One region of the Paenibacillus glufosinatiresistens genome, then DNA from elsewhere that is predicted to be linked to it. Evidence: riboswitches for the same ligand, from Rfam matches in the RefSeq annotation. Region 1 holds a riboswitch; the other holds the start of a gene.

Region 1 (3,714 bases):
AAAATGTCTACATCCGCGGAAAACTCCTGCTCAAAGACATGGAGCGGGAAATGGGAACAGCCAAGATGGACGCGGTTCTATCCGCCTATGCGCGCAAATACCGGTTCCGTCATCCCTCCACCGCCGACTTTCAGAAGACGGTCGAGAAGGTAACCGGCTCCTCGTGGCAGGCCTACTTCGATCGTTACGTCTACAGCGGCGGCGTCCCGGACTTTGCCGTCGACCGCATACGGATCGTCCGGGAACCGGCCAAGGGCGCCTCGGTCCTGTACCGGTCGGAGGTCACCCTCTCCAACGCCGGCTCGCTGTACGGCAGAGTCAAGGTCCGGTTCACCTTCGCGGACGGCAGGAGCATTCTTAAAGATTGGGACGGATACAGCAGAGGAACGGTCTTTAAGCTGACTTACCCTTCCCCGCTCCTCTCGGCCGAGATTGATCCGGAACACGAGATCCTGCTGGAGAACGCGCATGTCAACAATTTCCGAAGAGCGGAACTTCCCGCAGCCTCCGTCTCCCGCTGGACGATGGGTGTGGCGCAAGGAATCGAGGCCCTGCTCGGCATTCTGTCATGGTGAGGTGAGCGCACATGAGAACCTGGATCAAATGCGGCTGGCGAAGCACCAAAGAACAGACTTATATTCTCATTCTTCTCTTTCTGTACCGGCTGTTGTGGGGCTACTTTCTGTACGGGTTCCTCCGGTCGGCAATTGTCCCCCTGCTCCTGCGCTATCCGGCTGCTGAAGCCGGAGGAACAACGATGGGACGAGTGCTGTTCTATCTCGAAGGCCGCCTGCGGCTGGAGGGGAGCCCGGATGTCCGCCGCTGGCTCCTGATTCTTGCCCTCCTGCTTCTGACTAGGCTGCTGATCTCTTCCTTCATCCGGGCAGGGCTGCTGCACGAACTGAGGCAGGAGAGTCTGGGAGAACGTGGTCTGTTCTTCTTTCCGGGCATGCGCAAATACGGCCTGCCGATTCTGCTCTTCAGCATGGCCGAATGGGCCTTCGCCCTGCTTCCGCTGTACTGGATCATTCCGCAAGCCCGAGGAACGCTCTTCGCCGCCTATTTTGACTCTTCCCGCCTGTGGGGGCTGCTCCCCCTTCTTGCGCCCTGGCTGCTCTATCTGTTCATCCTTCGGCTCATCTGGCTCTATCTGGAGTTCGGCTACGTCGGCGGCCGGGTCCTCTCCTCGCTGGGCCATGTGCTCCGCTATTTCATTCCCGCAGCCTCGCTCCGGCTGCTCATCGGCGCAGGAGGCGCGCTGACCGCCGCGCTCTGCGCAGCCTCCGGGTATCTTCTTCCCGGCTTGCCCGCCCTGCTCATTCGCCAGGCTGCGCCGTTGCCGGCAACCTTGTTCGCTCTATGGGGGATCGCTGCGCAATATCATCATTGGCGTGCCCGGCAGGAGGGAATTTCTGACTGAACTTATGCCCCCATTTCTTCCGGTAACAGCGAACAGAAGAGAAACAAATGTTCTACTCTTCCAAAGAGTTCATTCTTCTGACACAGAAGAGGGGCTCTTTTTGTCGATTTTCGGCACACCAAAGTTTGCAAAAGAGTAATGCCTCTGCTAAAATGAGGACATCAGTTGGTAACAAGTTTGTAATCTTTCAAAGCCGGTTCGTCACTTTTGCCGGTTGTCGTACCGTTGGATGCCATAACAAGGTGCATAACAAGCCAAATTCCCGGGCACCGGGGAGCGGGGGAACCATTTGTTGGGTGAATTGATCTCGTAACAGAGGGATCATAGGGGACCTTCAACCGAATCCTTAAGCTAACCACGCAGGCATTGGAAGGAGCTCTAACGTTTTGAATAAGGCACAATTTCGCAAAAAACTCGCAGCAGCGACGCTGGGACTTGTGGTTGTTTTCACATCATTGGGATCCGGAAGCGCTTTCGCCGACTCCAAAATGGACAGCGTTATTGCCAAAACGATCGGTGTATCTTATAAAGTAGGCGGCTCTACCACCGCCGGATTTGATTGTTCGGGATTTACCAAGTATGTATACAAGAAGCTGGGACTTAACCTTCCTCGAACTTCCAGAGAACAATACAAAATGGGCACAACGGTTTCCCGCAGCAATCTGCGGTCCGGTGACCTTGTCTTCTTCAACACGACGGGGAGCGGCGTCTCGCATGTTGGCATTTATGTCGGCAACGGCAAATTTGCGCAGTCTTCGTCTTCACGCGGCGTGAATATCAGCTCGCTGAGCCAGTCCTACTGGTCCAAACGTTATGTCGGCGCCAAACGCGTCATGAGTTCCACTGCATTCAAGGCCGTCGCTTACGATTGATTATCGTTTCTACATCCATTTAGCTGCTTATTCGCTTTCTGTGGCCCGAGTCTGCTGCTCCCCAGCATTTCGGGCCTTCTTATTGTTCATTAACCCTTTTTCTTCCTGGTGAAACAGTTCTCTCTCTCTTATTCTCCGATTTCTTCAAATTTTTTTGAGGTAACCTTTATGTAGGGAAAAAAAGGCGCTATAAAGCGTTTTTTTGCAATGAAAGCGCTACATAAAGTTCACAAACCGGAGTCTAGAGTGATTGCCAACCGTCTTCAGGTTTGTTACAATGATGCCAGTGAGTTTTTAGTAACATTTTTGTAATGATTGTTTCCCCTTTTTTATACGTTTTTGTCACGATTGCCGGCAAGACATCATACATACTGTGCCGAATTCCCCGTATTACTGGGGGAGCGGGGGAACCACGTTGGGTGAATTGACCTCCTATTCACAGAGGGGTCATAGGGGACCTTCAACCGAATCCTTAAGCTAACCTCGCAGGCCTTGGAAGGAGTTTAATCTCTTTGAAGAAGAAATTCGCAGCAGCATTTCTCAGCATGTCCATTGCACTTACGCTCGGAGCAGGAAGCGCATTCGCCGATTCCAAGATCGACAAGGTGATCGACAAGGCCATTGGAACGAAGTATTCTTCCGGCGGCACCTCGACCAGCGGGTTTGATTGTTCCGGATTCACGATGTATGTGTTCAACAAGATCGGCATTGATCTTCCGCACCAGTCGGGTTCCCAATATCAGCTTGGCGACGCGGTAGCGAAGAGCGATCTCAGACCTGGCGACCTCGTGTTCTTCAACACGACGGGACGGGGTGTCTCCCATGTCGGCATTTACGTGGGCGAAGGCCGTTTTGCACACGCTTCTTCCAGCAAGGGCGTTACCATCAGCTCCCTGGGCGACAGCTACTATGTGAACCGTTACGTTGGAGCCAAGCGGGTACTGAGCACGACAGCCTACAAGTCGGTAGCCGTCGATTCCGAAGATAACGACGACGTGCAATAAGCCCGTGTCGAAGTAGGACTTTCACCATCCCTCCTGCCGTTCCGGCAGGGGGGATTTTTTGTCCCTCTTACCCTTTTTATACCCCTGCTTCCGAAAGATAAACCCGAATTGCCGGCCCGCTTGATATTTTTTTCGGTTCTGCTGCCGCGGCGGCTCTATCCTTCCGTCCGGTATGTCATAATAAGCAGGAGCAACGCTACAGGAAAGGGGAGTATGACCTTTGATCCATTCATCCGAGCTTTACCGCGCTCTTCCGATGGATGTTGCGCATGCCCGCGAAATCTGCGGCTGGCAGTATGAGCCCCCCTATAACATATACGGCTGGCTGCCCTGGGATCAGCTTGAAGCGCTCGGCGTCGAGTTCGGCGATCCTAAGATCCGCGAGGAGCAGTATGTATCCGTAGTCAATGACCAGGAC
Region 2 (3,714 bases), on a different contig from region 1:
CTGCTAAGCGATCTCTGTAACCGGTTCATCCACCGTAGATTGTATAAGTATGTAGAAATGGAAAGTCTGGATATGGAGACAATCGACGAGATTCGCCGCTGCTTCCGGGAAGCGGGACTTCACCCGGAATATGACCTGGAAATTGATTTCCCTACCGATCTGCCCTATGATGTATTCCGTCCCGGAGAGGGCTTTCACGGGAAGCAGATTTTGCTGCTGGACCGCCAGGAACGGCTGCGTGAAATTTCGGAAGTATCGGATATTGTCCGCTCGATCAGCGGCATTCACCGGGGCCGCTATCATTTATATGTCCCGCAAGATAAGCTCATGCCACTGCTCCCGCATCTTCCCGGGAATGTGCGCGCCATATTTGAACGATTGTAGACAGAAGGAGAGGAGCCTGAACCCATGGAATTATTCGACACGCATACCCATCTGGATGCGCCGCAGTTCGACGGCGACCGGGAGGAGACTATAGCCCGGGCCTTCGAATCCGGGGTCACCCGAATGATCAATATCGGCTTCAACCGTGAGACCATCCCGACCACGATGAGCCTGACCGAGAAGTATGACAGCATTTATGCCGCCATAGGCTGGCATCCGGTGGATGCCATTGATTTCCGCGAAGGCGACCTGGAATGGATCGCTTCCCTATGCGCCCATCCCAAAGTCGTCGCTATCGGCGAAATCGGGCTGGATTATTATTGGGATACATCGCCGAAGGATGTGCAGCAGGCGCTTTTACGCCGTCAGATCGGACTGGCCCGGGAATTGAACATGCCGATTGTCATCCATAATCGCGATGCCCATGAGGATATTGTTAAAATTCTCCGCGAGGAAAAAGCATCGGAGGTTGGCGGCGTCATGCACTCCTTCTCGGGGAGCTGGGAGACGGCCAAACAATGCCTTCACATGGGCTTCCACTTGTCTTTTGGGGGACCGGTTACATTCAAGAATGCAAGGGTTCCGAAAGAGGTCTTGAAGGAGACGCCGATGGACCGGCTGCTGATCGAAACGGACTCCCCCTATCTGACGCCTCACCCCTTCCGCGGTAAGCGGAATGAGAGTGCTCATGTCAGGTTGGTGGCAGAAGCGGCGGCTGAAATAAAGGGCTTACATTTGGAAGAATTAGCTAAAAAAACGTATGCGAACGCGCTGGAACGATTTGGTATCCAGCGAAATCCGGAGGAAAAGGGGTGAAAAAGGGAGCATTCTCGAAGGATTAAACTTTTTTAACGAAGAAACCACTGTTTATTACAAATATTTAACCTTTTATGTTTGTAAACGTGGTTGAAGTGCGCTTTACAATCTGCATTAAAACAGGATATCATCTTTTCAGTACAACGAGCTGCTGGTCAGCCGTTGATTCACCGATCGTCTCGCTGAGTCTCCGTCACGGAGAACGGGGGAACCGATATTGATCTGCCGTATCCCGGTCGTACATAAGCCATCGTCGGACGCGTCTGCAGAACAGTATTTGATTTCTTTTCGTGGTCTTTGGGGTGAATTTGAGGGCATTCGCCATGAGCGGATGACCTGAGATAGGGCGTCTCTCTTTCGTCCGAACCCGACAGCTAACCCCGTAAGCGCAAGTAAGAGAGGAAACCTCGTGCACAAGTCCCTGATCCGGCCTTGGAAAAGCCACGGAAGAGTCCTCTGTTAGAGTCTCTTTCCAGGCTTTTTTTGTTTGAATTTTTACAGTATCCGCCGGATAAATACGAGTGCCGGGCAGCCGATCGGTGAACGGGAGACGCATGCTTCTGATCTACCGCGTATCCTGTGACAATCTCATGTAGCTTCACGCGAACGCCGTGACAGTCATCAAAGAGAGAAGTTCGCGGCCGGAAGCTATGCAAGGAGGATGGAGAGTATGGGCGCAATTCAACCAGAGATGACCCATGATTCGCAGACATCCAGCAGGCCGAACGCAGTACAATGGATTCAGAGCCATATTCGCATCCTGCTGCTCGCAGGAGCCGCATCTGCCGCGGTGGTGCTGTTGATCGTGTTCTTGACCGGCGGCAGCAGCATTAAGCAAATTACAGTTGTTGTCGACGGAGAGATCCGGACGCTGGAGACGCGCAAGACGCTTCTTGGCGACATTCTGGCGGAAGCCGGAATTACGGTATCGCCGCATGACCAATTGTCGGCCTCGGTAAGCGACGAATTGAAGAACGGTGACCGTATCGCCATCGACCGGGCGCATCAGATCAGCCTGACCGAAGGCGGCAAGACGAAGACCGTATATACGACCGAGGATCACCTCGGCACCGCATTAACCAAGCTCGGGGTAAACCTGGGCGAGCATGACAAAGTATTTCCTTCGACCGACACCGCAATTTCCGCCAATCGTCTGGATGTCAAGGTCGTCCGTATCACGAAGCAAGTCGTGCAGCGGACGCAGAACTTGCCGTTCCGGGTCATCAAGACGGCGGACCCTTCCCTCTATGTGGGTGACGTGCGTGTGGCACAAGCAGGCAAACCGGGAGTCATGATCCAGCATATCGAGAAGACCTATCAGGATGGTCAGCTCGCTTCGATGGTCATGGTCGGCAAAGAGGTTCAGACGGTAACGAAAGACAAAGTTATTGCCGTCGGCACCAAGGCGAAGCCGATTCCCAAGCCAGCTGTCGCTGCCAAAGCCAAAGCCACCACAACCAAGGCCAAAACTACCTCAAGCGGAGGAACGGCCAAGAAATCCGGCGTGAATTTCGATTATAAACGGGTAATCAAGAATGTCTCCATGACGGCCTACTCTTCCGAAGAGCCGGGCATTGGCACACGGACGGCTTCGGGGACGCGGGTAACCGAGGGACGGACCATTGCGGTCGATCCGAATATCATTCCGATTGGCTGGTGGGTGTACATTGAAGGTCTGGGATTCCGCCGCGCAGAGGATACGGGCGGTGCCATCAAAGGCAACAAGATCGACGTCTACTACGATTCATTGAGCCATGCACGGAATTTCGGACGCAAGTCACGTACGGTGTATGTGATCGGACCGGTCAAACCCGAGCTGAACTGACGGCAGTGAGGTGGGACGGTTTTTGCAAAAAAGCGGGACTTACGCTATAGTGAGTTAAGCTCTCGCCTATACAATTCTTTAGCCAAAAAGAAGGGGAGCGAACCCTTCTTTTTGTTATATCCGACGGATTTATTCCGCGGGAAGTTGCGGGAGGCTATAACTTTTTATCAATAAGGGATGCCTGATAGATGATGATCAAAGAAGTCATAGTGGTGGAAGGCCGAAGCGACACGGTGGCGGTCAAGCGGGCCGTCAAGGCGGACACAATTGAGACCGGAGGCTCTGCGGTTGGGCCGGCGGTCATTTCCCGGATTCGGCTGGCGATGGAGCGGCGCGGCGTGATTATTCTGACCGACCCTGACCATGCCGGTGAACGCATCCGCAAGATCGTGTCGTCCAAGGTTCCGGGCTGCAAGCACGCCTTTATTCCGGAAGCCGAAGCGACGCGGCGCGGCGACATCGGAGTGGAGAACGCCTCGCCCGAAGCCATTCGCCACGCGCTGTCGCGGGTGCATACGTCCTTTGAGGGCGCGCCGCCCCAGATCGGGATGGATGACCTTCTGGATGCCGGCCTGATCGTGCACCCCAGAGCGGCGGAGCGCCGGATGGCTCTCGGCAATGCGCTGGGCATCGGATACTGCAACGGCAAGCAGCTCTACAAGCGGCTGGCGATGTTCGGCATCACGCCG

What was found. A riboswitch is a leader RNA that binds a small molecule or an ion and turns the genes downstream of it on or off. The one in region 1 is predicted to bind cyclic di-AMP.
Region 2: linked by a shared signal. The riboswitch ahead of RBI05_RS16910 (ubiquitin-like domain-containing protein) and the one ahead of RBI05_RS18165 (C40 family peptidase) in region 1 are both predicted to bind cyclic di-AMP.

Annotation. Positions count from the first base shown of each region.
Region 1 is NZ_JAVFHT010000026.1:15,943-19,656, reverse strand. It holds gene RBI05_RS18175 (M1 family metallopeptidase) at 1-575, shown strand, start outside; gene RBI05_RS18170 (hypothetical protein) at 587-1,420, shown strand; cyclic di-AMP (ydaO/yuaA leader) riboswitch at 1,663-1,801, shown strand; gene RBI05_RS18165 (C40 family peptidase) at 1,807-2,292, shown strand; cyclic di-AMP (ydaO/yuaA leader) riboswitch at 2,657-2,799, shown strand; gene RBI05_RS18160 (C40 family peptidase) at 2,805-3,296, shown strand; gene RBI05_RS18155 (GNAT family N-acetyltransferase) at 3,553-3,714, shown strand, end outside.
Region 2 is NZ_JAVFHT010000021.1:10,619-14,332, forward strand. It holds gene RBI05_RS16900 (HD domain-containing protein) at 1-384, shown strand, start outside; gene RBI05_RS16905 (TatD family hydrolase) at 409-1,200, shown strand; cyclic di-AMP (ydaO/yuaA leader) riboswitch at 1,371-1,604, shown strand; gene RBI05_RS16910 (ubiquitin-like domain-containing protein) at 1,871-3,025, shown strand; gene rnmV (ribonuclease M5) at 3,217-3,714, shown strand, end outside.